DNA from 3 places in the Streptomyces sp. NPDC054863 genome. Region 1 is predicted to be linked to each of the others. Evidence: riboswitches for the same ligand, from Rfam matches in the RefSeq annotation. Region 1 holds a riboswitch; each other region holds the start of a gene.
What was found. A riboswitch is a leader RNA that binds a small molecule or an ion and turns the genes downstream of it on or off. The one in region 1 is predicted to bind cobalamin.
Positions count from the first base shown of each region.

Region 2: another riboswitch for cobalamin. It lies ahead of ACWGIG_RS01185 (FecCD family ABC transporter permease); the one in region 1 lies ahead of metE (5-methyltetrahydropteroyltriglutamate--homocysteine S-methyltransferase).
Region 3: another riboswitch for cobalamin. It lies ahead of ACWGIG_RS24340 (ABC transporter substrate-binding protein); the one in region 1 lies ahead of metE (5-methyltetrahydropteroyltriglutamate--homocysteine S-methyltransferase).

Region 1 is NZ_JBSGZD010000209.1:2,393-10,275, forward strand. Features, by position in the region: gene ACWGIG_RS28105 (hypothetical protein) at 1-245, shown strand, start outside; gene metE (5-methyltetrahydropteroyltriglutamate--homocysteine S-methyltransferase) at 453-2,810, opposite strand; cobalamin riboswitch at 2,991-3,225, opposite strand; gene ACWGIG_RS28115 (hypothetical protein) at 3,407-3,808, shown strand; gene ACWGIG_RS28120 (hypothetical protein) at 3,891-4,079, shown strand; gene ACWGIG_RS28125 (N-acetyltransferase family protein) at 4,187-4,675, opposite strand; gene ACWGIG_RS28130 (MFS transporter) at 4,835-6,394, shown strand; gene ACWGIG_RS28135 (enoyl-CoA hydratase/isomerase family protein) at 6,480-7,583, shown strand; gene ACWGIG_RS28140 (LysR family transcriptional regulator) at 7,568-7,883, opposite strand, start outside.
Region 2 is NZ_JBSGZD010000003.1:13,000-20,882, reverse strand. Features, by position in the region: gene thpR (RNA 2',3'-cyclic phosphodiesterase) at 1-212, opposite strand, end outside; gene ACWGIG_RS01205 (LCP family protein) at 483-1,739, shown strand; gene ACWGIG_RS01200 (HPP family protein) at 1,966-2,532, shown strand; gene ACWGIG_RS01195 (ABC transporter substrate-binding protein) at 2,548-3,564, opposite strand; gene ACWGIG_RS01190 (ABC transporter ATP-binding protein) at 3,579-4,358, opposite strand; gene ACWGIG_RS01185 (FecCD family ABC transporter permease) at 4,358-5,374, opposite strand; cobalamin riboswitch at 5,600-5,743, opposite strand; gene ACWGIG_RS01180 (MFS transporter) at 5,854-7,110, opposite strand; gene ACWGIG_RS01175 (TetR/AcrR family transcriptional regulator) at 7,232-7,883, shown strand, end outside.
Region 3 is NZ_JBSGZD010000155.1:302-8,184, forward strand. Features, by position in the region: gene ACWGIG_RS24315 (PLP-dependent cysteine synthase family protein) at 1-688, opposite strand, end outside; gene ACWGIG_RS24320 (MoaD/ThiS family protein) at 690-968, opposite strand; gene ACWGIG_RS24325 (putative leader peptide) at 1,066-1,176, opposite strand; gene ACWGIG_RS24330 (ABC transporter ATP-binding protein) at 1,246-2,019, opposite strand; gene ACWGIG_RS24335 (FecCD family ABC transporter permease) at 2,227-3,273, opposite strand; gene ACWGIG_RS24340 (ABC transporter substrate-binding protein) at 3,280-4,284, opposite strand; cobalamin riboswitch at 4,325-4,470, opposite strand; gene ACWGIG_RS24345 (Mov34/MPN/PAD-1 family protein) at 4,480-4,896, opposite strand; gene ACWGIG_RS24350 (amino acid permease) at 5,004-6,458, opposite strand; gene ACWGIG_RS24355 (DUF2017 domain-containing protein) at 6,827-7,426, opposite strand; gene clpS (ATP-dependent Clp protease adapter ClpS) at 7,426-7,740, opposite strand; gene ACWGIG_RS24365 (nicotinate phosphoribosyltransferase) at 7,873-7,883, shown strand, end outside.

The sequences.
Region 1 (7,883 bases):
TGGACGCCCAGGACACGCTGATCACCGACAACCTCGACTACGACCCCCTCGACGCCGGCATCGATCCCCCGGACCACTGGTCGCCCGCCGAGTCCTTCGGGACGACGGCGGACGAGGCTCGGCGCGGCGAGTCCCTCGATCAGCTGCTCGCCGAGGAGGAACCGGATGCGCCGCAGCCGGCCGGGGACGAGATCGGCGACGAGTACGCGGACGAGCTGGATCTGGATCCGTCGGACGACCTCTGACCCGGACCCGTCGGACGGTCTCTGCCAGGGACCCGTCGGACGGTCTCTGACACAAGTGCCACCCGTGACACCTGTGCCACCCGTGACGCCCGTGGGCCGCCCCCGGCGGGGAGGGCGACCCACGGGCCTGTCGGCGAACCCGTCAGCGCCCGGTGACCGCCACGGAGCAGCGCCCGGTGTCCGCCACGCTGCGGCGCCCGGCGGCCGTCACCGGGCGGTCTCTGCCGGGAGTTCCGCCCGTGCCCGTCGTGCCGCCGCCGTCATGCGCTCCAGCGCCGGGCGCACCTCGTCCCAGCCGCGGGTCTTCAGACCGCAGTCGGGGTTGATCCACAGCCGCTGCGACGGTACGGCGCGCAGCGCGCGGTCGACCAGGTCCGAGACCTCCCGCTCGGCCGGGACGCGCGGCGAGTGGATGTCGTACACGCCGGGGCCGACCTCGCGCGGGTAGCCGACCCGGGCGAGTTCGTCGGCGATCTGCATGTGGGAGCGGGCCGCCTCCAGGCTGATCACGTCGGCGTCGAGGTCGTCGATGGCGGCGATGATCTCACCGAACTCGGCGTAGCACATGTGGGTGTGGATCTGGGTTGCCGCCCGCACCCCGGAGGTGGTGAGCCGGAACGACTCGGTGGCCCATTCCAGGTACGCCGCCCGGTCCGCGGCCCGCAGCGGCAGCGTCTCGCGCAGTGCGGGTTCGTCCACCTGGATGACCGAACTGCCCGCCGCCTCAAGGTCGTTGACCTCGTCGCGCAGGGCGAGCGCGACCTGCCGGGCGGTGTCGCCGAGCGGCTGGTCGTCCCGCACGAACGACCAGGCGAGCATGGTGACGGGCCCGGTGAGCATGCCCTTGACGGGCTTCTCGGTCAGCGACTGGGCGTACGAGGTCCACGCCACGGTCATCGGCGCGGGCCGGGACACGTCGCCCGCCAGGATCGGCGGCCGGACGTAGCGGGTGCCGTAGGACTGGACCCAGCCGTGCCGGGTGGCGAGGTAGCCCGTCAGCTGTTCGGCGAAGTACTGGACCATGTCGTTGCGTTCGGGCTCGCCGTGCACGAGCACGTCGAGGCCGGCCTTCTCCTGGAAGGAGATCACCTCGCGGATCTCGGCGGCGATCCGCTCGTCGTACGCGGCCCCGTCGATCCGTCCGGACCTCAACCGGGCGCGCGCCGTGCGCAGTTCGCGGGTCTGCGGGAAGGAGCCGATGGTGGTCGTCGGCAACTGCGGCAGTCCGAGTGCGGCCTGCTGGAGGACGGCCCTCTCGGGGTACGGGAGGTCGCGGCGGGCGTCGGTGGCGGTGACGGCCGCGGTGCGGGCGCGCACCGCCGGGTCGCGGGTCAGGGCGGAGGCTTCCCGGGAGGCCAAGGCGTCCCGGTTGGCGCCGAGTTGGGGTGCGATGGCGGCGGTGCCCTCGCGCAGGGCGCGGGCCAGGGTGACGACCTCGTCGGTCTTCTGCCGGGCGAACGCCAGCCAGCGGGCGATCTCGGGGTCCACGTCGGGTTCGGCTGCCGCGTCGAGCGGGACGTGCAGCAGGGAGCAGGACGGGGCGACGTCGACCCGGTCGGCGAGGCCGAGGAGGGTGGCGAGGGTGGTGAGCGAACCGGCGAGGTCGTTGATCCACACGTTGCGTCCGTCGACGACGCCTGCGACGAGCCGCTTGCCGGGCAGCCCGCCGACGGCGGCGAGCGCTTCGACGTGGGCGGCGGCGGGCCCGGTGAAGTCCAGCGCCAGCCCTTCCACCGGGCTCTGGGCGAGCACAGGAAGCGCCTCACCGAGCCGGTCGAAGTAGGAGGCGAGCAGGAGCTGCGGCCGGTCGGTGAGCGCACCGAGGTCGCGGTAGACGCGGGCGACGGTGCTCAGGACCGCGGGCGACCGGTCCTGTACGAGGGCGGGTTCGTCGAGCTGCACCCAACTCGCCCCGGCCGCGCGGAGGTCGGCGAGCACCTCCGCGTACACGGGCAGCAGCCGGTCCACGAGCGTGAGCGGTTCGAAGCCGTCGGCGACGCCGGGCGCGGGCTTGGCGAGCAGCAGGAAGGTGACCGGTCCGACGAGCACCGGCCGGGGCTCGGCGAGTCCCAGCGCGAGCGCTTCGCGCAACTGCTCGACGAGCCGCGTCGAGTCGGCGGCGAAGACGGTGTCGGGCCCCAACTCCGGCACCAGGTAGTGGTAGTTGGTGTCGAACCACTTGGTCATTTCGAGCGGCGCGACCTCGGCGGTGCCGCGTGCCATGGCGAAGTAGCCGTCGAGCGGGTCGGCGGCGAAGGCGCTCCGGTGCCGTTCGGGGATCGCGCCGAGGGTGACGGCGGCGTCCAGGACGTGGTCGTACAACGAGAAGTCTCCGACGGGGACTTCGGTGATACCGGCGTCGGCCAGTTGCTGCCAGACGCCGCGGCGCAGGGCGGCGGCGGTGTCGCGGAGCTCGTCGGCGCTGCCGCGTCCGGCCCAGTACGCCTCGGTGGCCTTCTTCAGTTCGCGGTGCGGGCCCTGCCGGGGGTAGCCGTGCACGGTGGCCCGGACGGGCTGCGGGGTGACGGCACCGGGGGCTGCGGGGGTGGCGGTTCGGTCTGCCACGGAACTCTCCTTCGCGAGTCGCGGGGGATCCCGGGCGACGTACGCGAGGAGGAGCCAGGTCGGCGCAGAAACAGCGGAGTCGGGCGTCCGGGGCGCCAAGAGCACCTGGACCCGTACGCACAGGACCCGCCTGCTTCCCACCGGCCCTCCCACGAGGCCGCCGAGATCGCCGTACGCACGGGTGGCGTACGGGCAGTGGCAGGTCTTCGGACTCGCGGACACGCCCGGAATCGCTCCCGGGCACCTACCGGCCGCCGCTTCCCGGACCGCGAGGTACGCGTGCGTACCGGTCCAGTGCGTATGACGGCTTTCGTTCCCACTCACCGCTGCGGGGCAGTCCCGGATTCCCACCGGGTTCCCTCTTGCGACGCTGCCGCCTGGCGGGCGGAGCGAACCAGCTGCGCCCGCCACACTAGCCCCTCGCGGGGCGGCGGCGCACGTGATCTCCGCCTCCCGGTCCGTACCGCGTCCGGCCCGGTCCCTGCGGCGTCCACCCGTCGGTCCGTGAGGCGTTCACCGCCAACCGGCCTACCCCGGTGGGGGGAATTCCGGCTCGACAGGCTGCGCCCGGCCCTCCCCCGGGGCACCTGTGCCCCATGGCTGACGCGCCCCGCTCCCACCGACCGCCGCACCGGCGCCGCGGGTTCGCGGTGCTGCCCGGGTGCGTCGCGGCGAGCGCCGCGGTGTTCGTCGTGTGCGCCGTGCTTGCCGCGCTGATGATGCCGGGGCTGCCCGGCGCCGATGCCGCGCCGGACGCGCGTCCGCTGTCGGCCGCCGAGTCCGAGGGCATGTCGGACGGCACGGACGCCGAACTGCGGTTGCTCGCCGGGAGTGTGCGCAGGAGCGCCGGCCGCAGTCCGGCGCGGCAGCCCGCCCGTACGGTACGAACCGCCTTTCCCGGCAGGCCTGTTGAGCGGGTCGGCGCGGCGGCCAGGAGCTGGGTGCACACCCGGGTTCCGGTGCCGTATCCGGTGCGCTGTGTGGTGCTGCGCTGCTGAGGAGGACCCCGCCCGCACCGCGCGGGCGGCCCGCAGGTCTCTCCTCCCCTGACGCAATCACCGTACGAAAGAAGGCTTTGCCATGCCCATCGACCCGTTCCTCGCCCTCAACGCCATGATCCGCGCCGAGGTGACCCGGACCGCCGACCCCGCGGCCGACCCCACGGCGAAGCCCGCCGCCCGGCCGACGGCCCGGCCTGCCGCACCGCGCGGGACGCGGACCCACGAGGGCGACGGGGAGGCCGTCTCCCGTACCGACGACGTGGGTTGATCCACCCGGCCGGGGGCGGCGCTGCGCCCCCGGCCCCGCGCGGGTTCGCGGTGCTGCCCCCGGCCCGTGCGTGCGGCGGGCCGGGGCACTCCGTGTGCGGCGTTCGCTCAGAGCGGGCGGTGCATGATGTGCAGTCCGACGTACCCCTGCTCCGGGTGCAGGAAGCCCTCCGGGACGGTGCCGACAATGCGGAAACCGAGCCGCTCGTAGAGGCTTACGGCGTGGGTGTTGCTGGCTGCGACCGCGTTGAACTGCATGGCCCTGAAGCCCCGGGCGCGTGCCCAGTCGAGGGTGTGCTCGACGAGGGCGCGGCCCACGCCCCGGCCGCCGTGGGCGGGGTCGACCATGTAGCTGGCGCTGGCGACGTGGGAGCCGTTGCCGCGCTGGTTGGCGTTCATCTTGGCGGTGCCGAGGATCTCCCCGGCGTCGTCGACGGCGACGACCGTACGGTCCGGGGCGTCCAGCATCCACCAGCCGCGACCCGTCTCCCCGTCGAGGTCGAGGGGGAAGGTGAAGGTGTCACCGGCGGCGGTGATCTTGTGGAAGAAGGGCCAGATCGCGGCCCAGTCGTCGGCGGTGGCTTCTCTGATCAGCATCCGGACAGGGTGCGGCTTCCGGCCCTTTCCCACCAGTTCTTTTCCTCTGCACTCCGTCGCACCCGCACTCGTCCCACTCCTCCTCGACTGGGACGCCAGACATCCCTGTGAGACACTGATGTCTCAGTTGAGTCTTACTAGTCTCGGAACGGGTGTCCCATGTCCTCCCCCGCCGCCTCTCGGCCCGACGCCGGGACCGCTGCCCCGCACCTGGACCCACGGCGCTGGGCCGTCCTCGCGATCCTGTCGGGCAGCCTCCTGCTGATCGCGATGGACACCACGATCCTCAACGTGGCGTTCCCCTCGCTGGTCGCCGACCTCCAGCCGGGCTCGGTCGAGCAGCTGTGGATCATCGACGTCTACGCGCTCATCCTGTCGGGCCTGCTGGTGACGGCGGGCGCGCTGGGCGACCGGATCGGCCGCAAGCGGATGCTGCTGGCCGGATTCGCGATCTTCGCGCTGGCCTCCCTGCTCGCGGTCTTCGCCACCGACGCGTGGCACGTGATCGCGGCCCGTGCGCTGCTCGGCGTCGGTGGTGCGGCGATCATGCCGTCCACGCTGTCGATCCTGCGGCACGTGTTCAGCGACGCCAAGGAGCGCGCCTTCGCGTACGCCGTGTGGGCGGCCGTCTTCGGTGCAGGCATGGCGCTGGGCCCGGTGGTCGGCGGTCTCCTCGTGGAGGACTTCGGCTGGCAGTCCGCGTTCCTGCTGAACCTTCCCGTCGCCGCCCTGGTGATCGCGCTGGGCGCCTGGATCCTGCCCGAGTCGCACTCGCCGCGCAGCGGGCGCTGGGACTGGTGGGGCGTGGGTCAGTCGGTCGTCGGCATGCTCGCCCTCGCGGGCGGCATCAAGCAGCTCGGCAAGAGCGGCTTCGCCGACCCGCTGCCCTGGGCGCTGCTCGCCCTGGCCACGGTCTCGCTGACGGTGTTCGTACGCCGCCAGCTCAAGCTGGAGAGCCCGCTGCTCCAGGTGCGTCTGTTCACCAACCGGTCGTTCTCCATCGCCGCCGTGTCGATCTTCCTCGGTATGGTCGGCATGGGTGCGGTGCTCTTCCTGGTGACGCAGTGGTTCCAGTACGGGCAGGGGTACACGCCTCTTGAGGCGGGCATCCGCCTGCTGCCCGCCTCGCTCGGCCTGGTCCTCACCTCGATGGTGACGCCCTCGCTGATGCAGCGCTTCCAGATCCGGCACATCCTCGGCTCGGGACTGGTCGTCATGACGGTGGGTCTCGCCCTGCCGTGGACGGTGCAGCAGTTCGCCGACATCGGCTACCCGGCGGTCGCCGCCGCGCTCGCCGTCCTCGGCATGGGCGTCGGCATCGCGACCACGGTGGCCTCGGTGACGCTGATGGCAGCCACCCCGGCCCACGAGGTCGGCGGTGCGGCGGCCGTCGAGGAGACCTGTTACGAGCTGGGGGCGGCGCTCGGCGTCGCCATCCTCGGCAGCCTGGCCACCGCCCTGTACCGCACGAACCTGCCGGCCCTGGACCTCGAAGGACCGACGGCGCAGTCGGTACGGGACTCGGTCGGCGAGGCCGCGCACGTCGCGCAGGGCATCGGCGGCGACGCGGGACGCACCCTCCTGGACACCGTCTCCGCGGCGTACACGACGGCCATCACCCCGGCCTTCCTGGTCGGCGCGGTCCTGACGCTGGGCGCCGCGGCGGTGGCCTGGGCGTGGGTCCCGCGCGACCTGCGGCCGACGGAGAACGAGCACTGACGGCACGGATGGCCCGTCAGCCCGTCGATTAGCCTGTCGATCATGTGGATCGACAGGCTGATCGACGTTCCCGAAGGGCTGACCCATGCACGCGCGCCACGCCGATGACCCCGTCCGCGAACACGCCGACGACCCCGTCCTCGTCCGCATCGAGGGCCGCGCCGGGCATCTCGTCCTCAACCGGCCCAAGGCCCTCAACTCCCTCACCCACCCCATGGTCCGCACCCTCGGCGCGGCGCTCGCCCGCTGGGAGTCCGATCCGGCCGTCGAGACCGTCGTGATCTCCGGTGCGGGCGGGCGCGGGCTGTGCGCGGGCGGCGACATCCGGGCCATCCACGACGACGCGCGGGACGGTGACGGCCGGGCGACCGAGGCGTTCTGGTGGGACGAGTACCGGCTCAACGCCCGTATCGCCCGCTTCCCGAAGCCGTACGTCGCCCTGATGGACGGCATCGTGATGGGCGGCGGCGTCGGAGTGAGCGCACACGGCGGCGTCCGCATCGTCACCGAACGCTCCCGCGTCGCCATGCCGGAAACCGGCATCGGCTTCGTCCCCGACGTCGGCGGCACCCACCTCCTCGCACTCGCCCCCGGCGAACTCGGCACCCACCTCGCACTGACCGGGGCGGCGGTGGGCGCCGCCGACGCCCTCCTGTGCGGGCTCGCCGACCACTTCGTACCGTCGGAGCGCCTGGACGCACTGACCGCGGACCTCGCGGTCGTGTCCGCGGACGAAGCGGTACGGCGCCACGCGACGGAGCCGCCCGGCGGTGAACTCGCGGACGCCCGCGAGTGGATCGACCGCTGCTACGCCGCGGCGAGCGTCGAGGAGATCCTGGACCGGCTGTCCGGCAGCGGGGTGCGGGCGGCGAAGGAGGCCGCCGAGACGATCCTCGCCAAGTCGCCCACCTCGGTGAAGGTGACCCTGGAGGCGGTGCGCCGGGCACGCGGACTCGGCTCCCTGGAGCGGGTGTTGACGCAGGAGTACCGGGTGTCGTGCACGGCGCTGCACGAGAGCGACCTGGTCGAGGGGGTACGCGCGCAGATCGTCGACAAGGACCGCAACCCGCGGTGGTCCCCCGCGACGCCGGGCGAGGTGACCGCCGAGGCCGTCGCCCGGTTCTTCGCGCCGCGCGGGGAGGGCCGCGAGCTGTCGTTCGCGCCCGGTCAGGATCAGCCGGGCTGCTGAACCGCCGCCAGCCACGGCGGCAGCGCGCGGGCGAGGTGGCGCAGGAAGGCACGGGCCGCCGATCCCGTGGGCCCGCCCGCCCGGCGGGCGAGGGCGATGCGGGCACGCGGGCAGGGTCCTTCGAGGGCCAGTACGCGCAGGTCGGGGGCGGCCGGTGACACCGACCCGGTCGGCAGCACCGCGACGCCGAGGCCTCGCGAGGCCAGTTGGAGGAGGACCTGCGGGGCCGAGGCCTCGAAGGCGACGACGGGCCGGAAACCCGCTTCCGTGCAACTGCGTTCGAGCACGCCGCGCACTCCG
Region 2 (7,883 bases), on a different contig from region 1:
GCGAGCGGCGGGCGCAGGAGTGCGGCGGCGGCGACCGGGAGTTCGCCGAGGAACGCCAGCGTGATGTGCCAGTCCTCGATGCGGTTCCACCGCATGCGCGGGTGCGCGTCGTAGGCGGGACGCAGTGCCTGTTCGAGTTCCTCCTTTGCTGCGTCGGGCGGGGCGAGGGCGACGAAGACGCGAACGGTCGCGGGCCGAGGGTGTGCGGTCACATGGGAATTCGTACCGTATGCGGGTGGTGCGGCAGCGTCCGGCCCCTTTGCCTGCCTTGTCTTGCACCTTGCGGATGGGCGCAAAATTTGCTTCCCCTTACATGGACACATGGGGACGCCGGTGTGGCCTTTTCGTGTGCAACCCTTCTGCATGTTCGAAAGTCTGACCTGTCGACGTCCGACGCAGGACGTGTGCGAAAAGTCGACTTTCCCATTCCCCGTTCCATGGCGGCAGGGGGTACCCGGGCATCACGAGGAGTTGAGGATCACATGGGCAACCGTGGCAGGAGCGACCGGAACGACCGAATACGGTCCACCGGCAACCGCCGGAAACAGACCGGTGGCCGGCGCGCTCAGCAGCCCGCCCCCGGCCGGCAGGACAGCCCGCACGGTGACGAGCCCACCCCCGAGTACGGCGGTCGTGCCGCTGCCCGCCGCGCCCGGTCCGGGGGCCGGGGACGTGCGGCGAACCGCCGCGGGAAACGCAGACCTCGCAGCAGAGCCGGAATCGTGGTCCGGGTCCTGGCCGGTGTGGTGCTCGTGGGCGGCGTCGGTCTCGGCTGGATGTACTTCACGCTCGACGGGAACCTCAAGAGCGTCGACATCGAAGGCGCGCTGGGCAACAGCAGGCCGCCGGAGACCGACAACGGTTCCCTCGACATCCTGGTGCTCGGCTCCGATTCGAGGCAGGGCGACGAGAACAACAAGTACGGCAAGGACGTGGGCAACGCACGCTCCGACACCGCGATGATCATGCACGTCCACAAGGGGAGCGAGAAGGCCAGCGTCGTCTCGATCCCGCGCGACACCCTGGTCTCCCGCCCCGAGTGCCAGGGCCGCACCAAGCTCCGCCCGGCCGCCGAACGGCAGATGTTCAACACCGCCTTCGAGATCGGCGGGCCCGTCTGTGCGGTGAAGACCGCGGAGCAGCTGTCCGGCATCCGCATGGACCACTACCTGGAAGTCGACTTCAGCGGCTTCAAGAAGCTCGTCGACACCCTCGGCGGCGTCTCCGTCACCACCAACAAGGCGATCAAGGACCCCAAGAGCCTGCTCGACCTCCCGGCCGGCACCAACCGGTTGAACGGCGAGCAGTCCCTCGGCCTCGTCCGTACGCGAAAGAGCGTGGGCGACGGCAGCGACCTGGGGCGCATCCAGCTCCAGCAGGCGTTCGTCAAGGCGCTGATGGACCAGGTCAAGGACGTCGGCATCTTCAGCAACCCGAAGAAGCTCTACGACCTCGCCGACACCGCCACCCAGACGCTCACCACGGACTCGCAGCTCAGCTCGGTGACCTCCCTGATCACTTTCGCCAACAGCCTCACCGGCATCGAGCCGAAGAACATGAACATGATCACTCTGCCCATCGACTACGACCTCAAGGACAACGACCGCGTCGTCCCGCTGAAGGAACAGTCCGACCTGCTCTGGGCGTCGCTCCGGGCGGACAAGCCGATCCCCGAGTCGGTCACCAAGAACTCGGCGGGCGACAAGGTCGACGCGGGCAAGATCGTCAAGGGGAACTGAACCGGTCAGAGGTCGTCCATGCCCGGAAGTAGGGTCCCGCAGCGCGAGCAACTGCGGGCGCCGTGTTCCGTGGCGAGCCGTGTCCCGAGCCTGGGCGTCCTCGGGCCCTGGTGTCCACCCGCGTCACGGCGGCGGATAGATTTTCGAGCCGACCCTCCGTACGCCTGCCCCTGTCCGTACGCCTACCCCTGTCCGTACGCCTGCCCCTACGTGAAATGCGCTCCCCATGAGTCTCGACGCCGCCCCGCGTCCCGCGTCCGACCACCCCGTCCCGCCGGAACCCGGGCCCGGGACGCGCCGGTGGAGGATCGCGGGCCGGGCTCCGGCACGGCCGGCGCCCGCTGCCGCCCTGCACAGTGTCGGTGTCGCCACCGCCGTTCTGCTGGGGCTCGTCGGCATCGGTGCGGCGATCCACGAGCCCGTACTCATCCCCTCCCTCGCCGCCAGCGCCGCGCTCGTGCACAGTGCGCCGACCATGCCGCTGGCCCAGCCCCGCAGCGTGGTCGTCGGCCATCTGCTGGGGGCCGCGGTCGGCTACGGCGTACTGGCGGCGGTCGGCAGCAGCGCCTGGGCCGCTGCCGTGGCGGCCGGGCTCACCCTGGCGCTGATGACGCTCGCGCGCACCCCGCACTCCCCCGCGTGCGCCACCACCGTGGTCGTCGTGCTCCAGACACCGGCCCCGGCCAGGTTCGTACCGCTGCTGATCGGGGCCGCCGTGCTGGTGGTGCTGACGGAGTACGTCGCCTCCCGGCTGCGGCGCAACGCACCGAAGTACCCCGCCTACTGGTGGTAGGCGGACCGGCGGGCCTCAGGAACGGGGCACGCCGAGCTTCTTCAGGTCGGCCGCGAGCGAGACGATCGCGCCGGGGTTGCGCGGGCTCTCCACCAGTTCCGCGTAGTCGAGGACGACGATCCGGTCGTTCTTGACCGCGGAGACGCCTGCGAGCGGCGGGTAGGACTTCAGGAACTTCCGCTTCTGCTCGGCGGTCGTGTCCCCGTAGTTGTTGATCACGATCACCTCGGGGTCGCGTGCGACGACGGTCTCCCAGCCCACCGTCGCCCAGCTGTCCTTGAGGTCCTTCATCACGTGGTCGCCGCCCGCCCTGGTGATGATGTCGTGCGGCGCGGCGTACAGACCCGAGGTGAACGGCTTGTCCTGCCCGCCGTCGTACAGGAAGACCCGCGGCCGGTCGGCGCCCTTGAGGGCTCCGGCCTGCGCGTCGGCCACCTGCTTGCGGAACTTCGCGACGAGGGCCTCCGCGCGGTCCTCCACGTCGAAGATCCGGCCCAGGTTGCCCAGGTCGGTGTAGAGCGCGTCGAGCGGCGGCATCACGCCGCGGGCCGTGCCGCCCCGCCCGTTGCGGCAGGACTCGCTCAGCAGGTACGAGTCGATGCCGACCTTCTTGAGATCGGCGGGGGTGAAGCCCTCGCCCTCGTTGAAGCCGTAGTTCCAGCCCGCGAAGACGAGGTCGGCGCGGGCGTCGAGGGCCATCTCCTTGTTGATCTGCTTCTTCGAGAGCCACTTGACCTTGCTGTAACCGCCCTTCCAGGGGACGGAGTCCAGGTCGCCCTTGTCGTCGGGCATCACGAAGCCCGCCATGTTCTCTTCGAGGCCGAGCGCGAACATGATCTCGGTGATGCCGACGTCGTTGGTGACCACGCGCTGCGGGGCCTTGGCGTAGGTCTTCTTCTCGCCGCAGTTCTCGACGGTGACGGGGTAGTGGCTTCCGGCGGCCTTGTCGTGGGCGGCCGGGGTGACCTGCGCGCCGCAGCCGCTGAGAGCGAGGGCGGCGACGGTGGCGAGGGCGGCGGGGCGTGTGCGCATGGGGCCGTGGTTCCTTAGGGAGTGGCGGGCTGGAGGCGGTCGAAGAGCAGCTGTACGGCGCCGGACTCCGGGTGCGGCACGCGGTGCGCCCGTACGCCGAAGACCTCGGCCAGCAGCTCGGGCGTGAGCACGTCGTGCGGGGCGCCGTGGGCGACGATCCGCCCCGCGTCGATGACGTACAGCAGGTCGCAGTGGAGGGCCGCGAGGTTGAGGTCGTGCAGTGCGGTGAGCACGGTCAGCCCGCTGCCGCGCACCAGGGCGAGCACATCCAGCTGCTGGGCGATGTCGAGGTGGTTGGTGGGCTCGTCGAGGACGAGCACCCGCGGCTGCTGGGCGAGCGCGCGGGCGATCAGGACGCGCTGCCTCTCGCCGCCGGAGAGGGTGAGGAAGCCGCGCCCCGCGAGGTGGGCGGCGCCCACCCCGGCGAGCGCGCTCGCGCACACCTGCCGGTCCTCGTCGCTGGTCCGGGCCACCGACCGCTGGTGCGGCAGCCGTCCCATCTCCACGACCTCGGTGACCGTGAAGTCGAACTCGGCGACCGCTTCCTGGGGCAGCGCGGCCAGCCGCCGGGCGCCTTCGCGCGCGGTCATCGCGTGCAGGTCGTCGCCGTCGAGGCGGACGGTCCCGCCGGCGGGCCGCAGCGCCCGGTAGACACAGCGCAACAGGGTTGACTTTCCACTGCCGTTGGGGCCGACGAGCCCGACGAGCTGCCCGTCACCGGCGTGCAGCACGACGTCCTCGACGAGGCGCGCACCGGCGATCTCGACGGTCAGGTCCTCGATGTCGATACGCATCACACGCCTCCGAAGCTGTACGAATTGCGGCGCATCAGCAGGACGAAGCACGGCACGCCGATGGCCGCGGTGAGTACGCCGACCGGGAGTTCCACGGGGGCGAGCACCGTGCGGGACAGGATGTCCACCCAGACCAGCAGGACCGCGCCCATGAGCGGGGCGACGGCGAGCAGCCGCCGGTGGTCGGCGCCGACCAGCATGCGTACGGCGTGCGGGACCATCAGGCCGACGAAGCCGATCGCCCCGCTGACCGCGACCACGCAGCCCGTGACGGCCGCGGTCACCAGGAACAGCTCCTTGCGCAGCCGTCCCGCGTCCACGCCGAGCGAGGCGGCGGTCTCGTCGCCCATCGCGAGGGCGTTCAGCCGGCGCGCGGACCACATGAGGTGGGCGAGCCCGCCGATCACGGCTGCGGCGGCGATCGGTACGGAGGCCCAGTTGGCGCCGCCGAGGCTGCCGAGCAGCCACATCATCGCGGAGCGGGCCGCCTCGCCGCGCTCGGCGGCGAAGACCATGAACGTGGTGATCGCCGAGAAGCCGTAGAACATCGCCGTCCCGGTCAGCACGAGCCGCAGCGGCGTCAGCCCGCGCGGCGTGCGGGCGATCGCGTACACCAGCACCATCGCCAGGAGCGCGGAGCCGAAGGCCGCCGCGGACAGCGCCCAGACGCCGAGCGCCCCGAGCGCCCCGAAAAGCAGCACGGCGTTGGCGCCGACGGCCGCACCCGACGAGATCCCGAGGACGAACGGATCGGCGAGTGCGTTGCGCACCATGGCCTGTGCGGCGACGCCGATGCCGGCCAGACCCGCCCCGACGACGGCGGCCAGCACGGCGCGCGGGAAGCGCAGTTCCCAGACGATGGTGTACGTCGGGACCTGCTCGGCGGATATCGTCCCGCCGCTCAGTCCGGCCCACAGATACCGCAGCACCTCGCCCCAGGTGAGCCCGGACGCCCCGATGCCCGCCCCGCAGACGAGGGAGAGCAGGAGGGCGGTCCCCAGGGCGATGACGAGCAGCGGTACGGACGCACGCCGGGGTGGCGCGGGACCGGCCCCGGCGCTGTCACCGGTGCCGACGCGGGCGTGGCCGTCGGCATCGTGGGCATGGGCGTCATGGGCATGGGCGAAGGATGTGGCCACGGGCGGTTCGCTTTCGCCTCGGGCCGTGCGCTGCGCGCCGGAAGCAGCGGCCCGGGACGCGGGGCGCCCTGTGCAGCACCTCTCGCAGTCCACGGCGAATTGTCAGGAGCCTTCACCGCCGCGGGTAATCGGGCTTGCGGAGCGTGGAGTTCGCTCCGCCCACCGTTGCGGGTCAGCGCCGGAATTCGACCGGCTTCCCCCGCGGGGCGCCTGTAGCTTAACGGGTCGGCCGTCGGGGCGAAGGCCGAGCCGCCCCGGCCCCCGCCGTCTGCCGCCCCGGCCCCGCCGTGTGCCGCCCCGGCCCTCACGGTCTGCCGCCCCGGCCCCCGCCGTGTGCTGCCCCGGCCCCCGCGGTGTCAGGACGGCTCGGCGAGAGTCGCCCCGCGGAGGGCCGGGAAGGCGGCGGCCACCGCGAGCGTGGCGGCGACGCAGACCAGGCCGCCGGTGATCACCGCGGTGCGGGCGGTGGTGAGTTCGGCGAGGAAGCCGAGGCCCGCGTTGCCGAGGGCCGGGGAGACCGAGGCCTGGACCATCCAGAGGCTGCTGACCCGACCGCGGAGTGCGTCCGGCGTGCCGTGCTGGAGGAGGGCGGAGCGCAGGGTCTCGGAGATCAGGTCGCCGAGTCCCGCGAGGGCGAGCAGCAGCAGGGCGAGGGGAAGGAGGGAGGTCGCGCCGAAACCGGTGAGGGAGAGGCCCCAGAGCAGTACGGCGCCGATGAGCGCGTGGCCGCCCGCCCGGCCGGTCCAGCCGCTGGTGGCCGCGCCGACCAGGGCGCCGAGCGCGGGAGCCGCGTACAGCAGCCCGACGACTCCGGGGCCGCCGCCGAACTGCTGGTCGGCCAGGACCGGGTAGAGCGCCTGCGGCATCGTGAAGACCATCGCCGCGGCGTCGATGAGGAGCAGGCCGACGATGAGGCGGTGCCCCCGCACGTACCGCACGCCGTCCGCGACGGCGGCGAACGACTGCCTGACCCCCTTGCCCGTGCCGGCGGTGGCGGCGGGAGGCAGCGGCCGTACGAACAGCAGCGCCAGCGAGAAGGCGAGGAAGCCGACCGCGTCGACGGCGAAGCAGGCGGCGAGCCCCGGACCCGCGACGAGCAGACCGCCGACGGCCGGACCGAGCAGGGCCGCCAGCTGGGTGGAGGCGGACGTCAACGCGCCTGCCGCGGCGAGGCGTTCGGTGCCGACGAGGGCGGGGATGGCCGCGAGCATGGCCGGGCCGCCGAGTCCGGCGAAGAGTCCGGTCAGGCCGGTGCAGAGGTAAATGAGCCAGACGTACGGGTCGGCCAGGAGCGCGTTGACCGCCAGCGCGGCTGCGACGAGGGTCAGTGGGAGCCGGGTGGCGAGCATCAGCGTCCGACGGTCGAGACGGTCCGCCAGTACGCCGCCGACGAGCACGCCGACCACCAGCGGGAAGGCCCTGGCGAGGCTGACCAGGCCGACGTGGGCGGCGGATCCGGTGAGCTCGTAGATCTGCCAGGCCACCGCCACGCTGGTCATCAGCGTGCCGAACAGTGCGCCGAGGAATCCGGCGTACAGCAGCCGGAAGTCTCTGCTTTCGCGTAGCGGGGAGAGGTCCATGGCTATGGCCGTGGCGGGGCGTGCCCGGGACATGAGCGGCTCCAGGAAGGGGAGTTGGGGTGGAGTTAGGTGACCCTTGGTCGGCCACTCTGTCGATCGGCCCTCTTAAAGTCAACGGGTGTGAAGTTCAAGGGCTTGCTAGCCTCGTTCCCCGATGAGCAGCGACGACGAAACCCAGCACGCGGGTACGGCCCGGCGCCGGCCGACCCACCGCAAGGGGCGCGCCACCCTGACCCGCGATGCGGTCGGGCGGGCCGCGCTGGAGTTCCTGGGCCGCCGGGGCCCGGCCGAGCTGACGATGCGCTCGCTCGCGGCCGACCTGGGCGTCTCGCCCCGCGCGCTGTACAACTACGTCGAGGACCGGCGCGACCTGATCACCCTCGCCGCCGAGCTGTTCGAGTCCGACTGGCACCCGCCGGAGCTGTCCGCCGCCCCCGGGCTCTGGCGGGACAGCCTGCGTGCCTTCTGCCGGGACCTGCGCGCGCACTACCGGCGCCACCCCGGCATGACCACCCTCGCGCTGAGCGAGAACATCACGAGGGCCAGGCACCCGGTGATGCTGCGCAACGTGGACGCGCTGATCGGGTTCTTCGTGCGGATCGGGCTGCCGCTGGAGGACGCGTACTACGCCTGCATGGAGACGATCCGGCACGTGGTGGGATTCGTTGAGTTCCAGGACGTCCTCCACGACCGCCCGCCCGCACACCTGGACCCCGAGGACCTGGAACGCCTGCCACCGTCCTGGCTGCGCCCGGAGGGGGATGCGGACCCGAAGCCGGAGGTCGAGCTCCCCCACCTGAACCGGC
Region 3 (7,883 bases), on a different contig from region 1:
TGGTGAGGACGGAGGCGTCGTACAGCTCGGGGACGAAGCCCTCGTCGAGGTTGCGCAGGCCGTAGACGAGGTCGTCGTAGCGCGGCTCGGCGGCGACGATCTTGACGTCCGGCTTGTTCTCGCGGAGGTAGCGGCCGACGCCCATGAGGGTGCCGGTGGTGCCCAGGCCCGCGACGAAATGGGTGATCGAGGGGAGGTCGGTGAGGATCTCGGGGCCCGTGGTGGCGTAGTGGGCGCCCGCGTTGTCCGGGTTGCCGTACTGGTAGAGCATCACCCAGTCCGGGTGCTCGGCGGCGAGCTCCTTGGCGACGCGTACGGCCGTGTTGGAGCCCCCCGCCGCCGGGGAGGGGATGATCTCGGCGCCCCACATGGCGAGCAGCTCGCGGCGTTCCTGCGAGGTGTTCTCGGGCATCACGCAGACGATGCGGTAGCCCTTGAGCTTCGCGGCCATGGCCAGCGAGATGCCGGTGTTGCCGCTGGTGGGTTCCAGGATGGTGCAGCCGGGGGTGAGGCGGCCGTCCTTCTCGGCCTGCTCGACCATGTGGAGCGCGGGGCGGTCCTTGATCGAGCCGGTCGGGTTGCGGTCCTCCAGCTTGGCCCAGATGCGTACGTCGGCGGAGGGCGAGAGCCTGGGCAGGCGTACGAGCGGGGTGTTGCCGACGGCGGCCAGCGGGGAGTCGTACCGCATGTCAGCGGGAGCCGCCCGCGACGGCGGGCAGGATCGTGACGCTGTCGCCGTCGGTCAGCTTGGTGGTAATGCCGTCGAGGAAGCGGACGTCCTCGTCGTTGAGGTACACGTTCACGAAGCGGCGCAGCTCGCCCTTGTCGACGATGCGCTCCTGGATGCCGGCGTGACGGCTCTCCAGGTCGGCGAAGAGGTCGGCGAGGGTGGCGCCGCTGCCCTCGACGGCCTTCGCGCCGCCGGTGTGGGTGCGGAGGATGGTGGGGATACGGACCTCGATGGCCATGGCGTGGGCTCCAGTCAGGGAGAGCGTGCGTGGGAAGGGCGCGCGGCTGTGCTCCCCCGCGCGAGGGGCGTGCGTCGCTGGCGCGGAGGTACGCGCGTCAGGCCGTACAGATGGCGCTGTCGAGCCTGCACAGGTCGACGTGCAGGCGCGCAACGAGCAGCACGGTGCTGCTCGGCGTCGTCTTCGCTGTCACGTCGTGGGCAACCATGCGGTCATCGTATAGATTCCCGGCCCGATTCCCGGCATGCGATCTCAGTCTTCGGGACGAATGTGTTCGTCAGGTGGACGTCGGGAGGTAGACGACCGTCGGTGCGCCGGTCGTCGGATGCATGCTGACCTCGGCGTTCACCCCGTACACCTGCTTGAGGAGGTCGGGGGTGAGGACCTCTTCCGGGGTGCCGTCGGCGACGATGCGGCCGGCGTTGAGGACGTAGAGGCGGTCGCAGTAGTACGCGGCGAGGTTGAGGTCGTGCAGGGCGAGGAGGTTCGTGGTGCCCAGGTCCCGTATCAGGGAGAGGACTTCGAGCTGGTGGCGGATGTCGAGGTGGTTGGTGGGTTCGTCGAGAACGACGAGGGCGGGTTCCTGGACCAACGCCCTTGCGACGAGGGCGCGTTGGCGTTCGCCGCCGGAGAGGGAGGGGAAGGGGCGGCCCTCCAGGTCGGCGATCTGGACCCTCTCCAGTGCGTTCCGTACGAGCACGGCGTCGGCGGCGGTGTCGGCCTCCCAGAACTTCTTGTGCGGGGAGCGGCCCATGGCGACGACCTCGCGCACGGACAGCTCGAAGACGGCCTGGCCGTCCTGCGGGACGGTGGCGAGGCGCTGCGCACGCTTCTTGGCTCCCATGGCGTGCAGGTCCTCGCCGTCGAGGAGGGCGCGGCCGTGGGTGGGGGCGAGGGTGCCGTACACGCAGCGCAGCAGGGTGGTCTTCCCGCTCCCGTTGGGCCCGACGAGGCCGACGGTCTCGCCGGGGCGGGCCTCGATGTCGACGGAGTCGACGAGGTGCCGCCCGTCGATGCCGTACGAGAGCCCTTCCGTACGTAGCTGGCTCATGCCGACACTCCTTCCTTTAGGGGCACGCTTTTAGGGGCGCGGGGCTGTGTTGCCTGTGCGGCTCCGCCGCGCGGGCGCGCCCAGCCAAGACGCACCCGCAGATACAACGGCCCAGCCGCGCGGCCAGCGCTTCAGGGAAGGGGCGGGGAGGGGAGAAATGCCCCGCGCAGCGGCCTGAACAGCAACCCACCCCCGGACGGGACGCCTTCACGCCGGCGCCCCCTCCGGCCGCCTCCGCAGCAGCCAAAGAAAGAACGGCCCCCCGATGAGCGCGGTGAGAATGCCGACCGGAATGTCCTGCGGCTCGGCGATGACCCGCGCCGCGAGGTCCGCGAGGACCAGAAAGGCCGCCCCGGCAAGCGCCACGACCGGCAGCAGCGTCCGGTGCGAAGCACCGACGAGCATCCGGGCCGCGTGCGGGACGAGCAGGCCGATGAAGCCGATCGCCCCGGAGACGGACACCAGCACGCCCGTGACCAGCGACGACAGTACGAATACGGCGGCCCGGAAGCGCGAGGTGTCGAGCCCGAGCACGGTCGCGCCCTCCTCCCCCACCAGCATCAGGTCCAGCGGCCTGGCGAGCGCGACGAGCAGCACGGTCCCGGCGGCGAGGACCACGGCGGGCAGCAGCAGCATGTCCCACCGCGCACTCCCCAGCCCACCCAGCGTCCAGTACATGGCCTCCTGGAAGTGCTCGCGCTTCGCGGAGGTGACCATGACGAGGCTGGTCAGCGCGGACAGGATGTACGCGACGGCGACCCCGGCGAGGACGAGCCGGGTGCCGGTCATCTGTCCGCCGCGCCGGGCGAGGGTGTAGACGAGGACGAGCGCGAGCAGCGACCCGGCGAAGGCTCCGGCCGGCATGGTGACGGTGGTCGCGAGCCCGAGACCGCTGCCGATCCCGAAGACGATGACGAGCACGACGCCCGCCGACGCCCCCGAGGAGATCCCCAGCAGGTACGGGTCGGCGAGCGGGTTGCGTACGAGCGCCTGGAGGACGGTGCCCACCACCGCGAGCCCGGCCCCGACGATCGCCCCGAGCAGCACGCGCGGCATCCGTACGTCGAGGACGATCGTGCGGAAGGGGCTCGGCTCGGCGCCGCCGGTGACGATGTCGAGGACCTGTCCCGCCGGGATCCGGACCTGTCCGAGTGCGAGCCCGGCGGTCATCGCCGCCGCGAGGGCGGCGGCGAGGACCGTCAGGACGAGGGTGTAGCGCAGCGGCCCGCGTGCGGGCGGGGTCTTGCAGCCCACGGCCGGTTACTTCTTGAGCTCGGGGTGGAGCTGGAGGGCGAGGCGTTCGATGGCGGCGGGGGCGCGGACGCCGACGAGGATCTCGGACAGCGGCATCACCGCGAACCGCTTGTTCTTGACGGCCGGTACGTCCTTCAGCGCCGGGTCCTGAAGCAGCCGCTTCTTCTTCTGCTCGACGGTCGTCGACCCGTAGTCGATGATCATGATGACGTCGGGCTTGCGGGTGACGACCTGTTCCCAGGAGGCGTCGGTGAAGGACTTGGGGATGTCCGCCATGACGTTCTTGCCGCCCGCGCGGGTGATCATCTCGTTGGCCATGCCCTTGCCGCCGGACGTCTGGGCGGTCTTGTCGCCGCTGTCGTACGCGAAGACGCTGACCGGCTCGACGGCCTTGAGCTGTGCGGCGGTGGAGTCGATGGTCTTCTTCGCGTCCGCGACCCACTTGTCCGCGCGGGCGCCGACGCCGAAGGTCCGGCCGACCTCGGCGACCTCCCGGTAGATGTCGTCGACGGCGCTGGAGCCCTCGGTGCAGTACTCGATGTTGAGGCGGGAGGCGATGCCGGACTTCTTCAGGTCGTCGCGGCTGCGGCCCTGCTTGGCGTCGAAGGCGGAGGCGTAACCGCCGTAGACGAAGTCGGGGTCGGCGGCGAGGAGCTTCTCCTTGGAGGGGTACTCCTTGGCGACGACCGGGATCTTGGCGTAGTCGGCGGCGTACTTCGGGAGGACCTTGTCGTCGAGGTAGGCACTGCCGGTGACCGACTTCGCCAGGCCCAGCTCCAGGAGCACCTCGGTGGCGTGCTGGTTCATGGGCAGCGCGCGCTCGGGGGCCTTGGTGAAGGTGGTCTTCACGCCGCAGTTCTCGACGGTGTACGGAAAGCCGGCGGCGGCCTTCGCGGCCTTGGTGTCGTCCTGCTTCGCATCGGCTCCGCCGCAGGCGGTGAGCGTCAGCGGGAGCAGGGCGGCGGATATGACGAGCGCGGTACGGGTGCGACGGGGCACGGGTACGGGCATGGCGGTGGGCCTCCTCCGGGGATTACCTCGTCCCCTGGTGGTGCGTGGGAGGCGGCAGGTCAGTTCCTGGCTTCCAGATCACGGGAATCTGGTCACAGTGGCGGGACCGTGCCGGATTCGCACCGGCTTCCTGGGTCCTGCCGCCCAAGTCGCGCACAGTCTCTCACCCGGCGCGTCCCGCCCTGCGCGTGGCCGTCAGTCGGTGATCTGCACGTCTTCCTCCGTGATCACGCCGTCCACGATCCGGTACGAGCGGAACTGGAAGGGGCCCGCGCCGTCGGTGTCGGCGGTGGAGACCAGGACGTAGTGCGCGCCGGGCTCGTTGGCGTACGTGACGTCCGTACGGGACGGGTAGGCCTCGGTCGCCGTGTGCGAGTGGTAGACGATCACCGGCTCCTCGTCGCGGTCGTCCATCTCCCGGTAGAGCTTGAGCAGATCGCCCGAGTCGAATTCGTAGAACGTGGGAGAGCGGGCGGCGTTCAGCATCGGGACGAAGCGCTCGGGGCGGCCGGTGCCCTCCGGGCCCGCGACCACGCCGCAGGCCTCGTCGGGGTGGTCGGCGCGCGCGTGGGCGACGATCTGGTCGTGCAGGGTCCGGGAAATGGTCAGCATGCGGGCCAGGATATGCAAACGGTCCCGCCCGTACCGAGGGATGGTACGGACGGGACCGGATGGCGAGACGCCCGTCGGGAAGCCGTCGGGCCGCGCTCGCCGGGAAGCTACTTCTTGGCGGCGAACTTCTCCGGGCTCTTCGCCTTCATGACCAGGTACGAGACCCCCAGCAGCAGCGCCCACACCGGCGCGCAGTACAGCGAGATCCTGGCGTCCTTGTCGATGCCCATCAGCACGATGACCATGCCGATGAAGAGCAGCGCGAACCAGCTGGTCCACGGGGCGCCCGGGGCGCGGAACGAGGACTTCGGGAGCACGCCCGCGTCCGACAGCTTCCGGTAGCGGATCTGGGAGCAGAGGATCATGATCCAGGCCCACATGCCGGAGATGGTCGCGAAGGAGACGACGTAGTTGAACGCCTCGCCCGGCCACTGGTAGTTGATCCACACGCCGACCAGCATCAGGGCGGCGGAGAAGGACGTACCGGCCAGCGGCAGCCCGCGCGCCGTCAGCTTGGTGAAGAACTTCGGCGCCTGGCCGTTGAGGGCGAGGTCGCGCAGCATGCGCCCGGTGGAGTACATGCCGGAGTTGCAGGAGGACAGCGCCGCCGTCAGCACCACGAAGTTCACGATCGCGGCGCCGACGCCGAGACCCATCTTCTCGAAGGCCGCGACGAAGGGGGAGACGCCCGGCTGGAAGTGCGTCCACGGCACGACCGACAGGATCATGATCAGCGCGCCGACGTAGAAGACGGCGATGCGCCACGGGACGGTGTTGATGGCCTTCGGCAGCACGGTCTTCGGGTCCTTGGACTCGCCCGCGGTCACACCGACCAGCTCGACGGCGAGGAAGGCGAACATGACCATCTGGAGCGTCATCAGCGTCGAGCCGATGCCCTTGGGGAAGAACCCGCCCTCGGACCACAGCAGGGACACGGAGGCGGTGTCACCGGCGTCGGAGAAGCCGACGGTCAGGATGCCGGCGCAGATCAGGATCATGCCGATGATGGCCGTCACCTTGACCATCGAGAACCAGAACTCCAGCTCGCCGAAGAGCTTCACCGAGATCAGGTTGGCGCCGAAGAGGATGACCGTGAAGACGAGCGCGAAGACCCACTGCGGCTGATTGATCCAGCCGGTCGCGTCCTTCGTCCAGTACTGCATGTACTCGGAGGCGGCCGTGACTTCCGTGATGCCGGTGACGACCCAGAAGAGCCAGTACGTCCAGCCGGTCACGAACCCGAAGAAGGGGCCGAGGAATTCGCGTGCGTACTCCGAGAAGGAGCCGGACACCGGGCGGTACATCAGCAGCTCGCCGAGCGCCCGCATGATGAAGAAGATGACCAGGCCCGCGATGGCGTACGCGAGGATCAGGCTGGGTCCCGCCTTGGAGATGCCCTTGCCCGCGCCGAGGAAGAGGCCGGTGCCGATGGCGCCGCCGATGGCGATCATCTGGATCTGGCGGGCGCCGAGTCCTCGCTGATAGCCCTCGCCGGACTCGCCCTGCGCGTCCTCGGCCTCACTGCCGTCGCCCGGCTTGCTGTCGACCTGCACTGAGGTCATGGTGGTGCGCCTTTCTCCATGCGATCCGGCCGTATCGCAAGGTGCGCGGCTCGGACCGACTGTGACGATCCTTGATCGGGGCGTGTGCCCCCGGATGTGGATGGAGTGCATCGCCGGGTTCCTCCGGCGTCAGCGCCCCCACGGGACAGGGGTGGCGTCCGTGGGTGGTCGTGCAGATCTATCACGCTCGGCGCGGTGATCGACTAGCGCTTTGTGCCCTATTGCACAGGAAAAAGCAGACAAAACTCCCCTGCGGCGGCAAAGCACACAGGGGAGGTAACCCGATCGTTATTCGGATTTGAGCGTCCGCTGAGCGAACGCTTACGTTTCGGGGGTTGGTACGTACGTTTCGAGGAGTGATACGCCGATCACGGCATCAGGGTCTCGACCAGGGTCTCCTGGAGCCCGCCCAGCCACAGGTACGCCATCACCATCGGCTTGCGCGGATCCTCGTCCGGAAGGTGGAAGAGCATGTCGCTCTCGTCCTCCTCGGTGATCTCCAGCCGGGACGCGATGGTGAGGCGCAGGTCGTTGAGCGTGCCGAGCCAGCGCCGGGACTCCTCGGGCGTCAGTTTCAGTACGAGGCCGCTCTCGCCCTCGTCGGCCGCCGAGGCCAGCGCGTCCAGGTTCCGCACGACGGACAGCGCGTCCTCGCGCTTGCGGGTACGCAGGTCGTTCTCGGTGAAGCGCCTGAACTCGGCGGAGGCGGCCTGCTGCTCCTTGTCCGGCTCGCTCCTCGGATCGGCGTACGCCTCGGGGAAGAGCCGGGCCAGCGCCGGATCCGTGGGCGCCTCGCTGGGGCCCTCGGCGAAGAGCGCGGCGAGCGGGTCCTCGCCCTCCACGGGCTCGTCGCCAGGCCCGATCAGTTCGAGCAGCTGCACGGCCAGGGAGCGCAGGATGGAGGTCTCGACCTCGTCCAGGGCGACGGCCGCGCCGTCACCGGGGACCGCTTCGAAATAACCCGGCATCAGTTGCGGTCCTGGGAGAGGGTCGCCCACAGTCCGTACCCGTGCATGGCCTGCACGTCCCGCTCCATCTCCTCGCGGCTGCCCGCGGAGACGACCGCCCGGCCCTTGTGGTGGACGTCGAGCATCAGCTTCTTCGCCTTCTCCTTGGAATACCCGAAGTACGTCTGGAAGACGTACGACACATAACTCATCAGATTGACCGGGTCGTTGTGGACCAGGGTCACCCAAGGGGTGTCCGGCTCGGGGACGGCGGACGTTTCCTCGGCCGACTCGGGACGTTCGATCTCTACGGGGGCGACACTCACCCTTCCCATGCTGCCACCGGAGGGCGGCCGTCGCACAAACGGGCCTCGCCCGGCCTTCGCCCTCGCCCCTCTCCGCCCCGGCCGCCCGTTCGGCCGACCCCATTTCGTCACTCTGACGAGATCGGGGGTAGCATCCGTCGTATGAACACAGC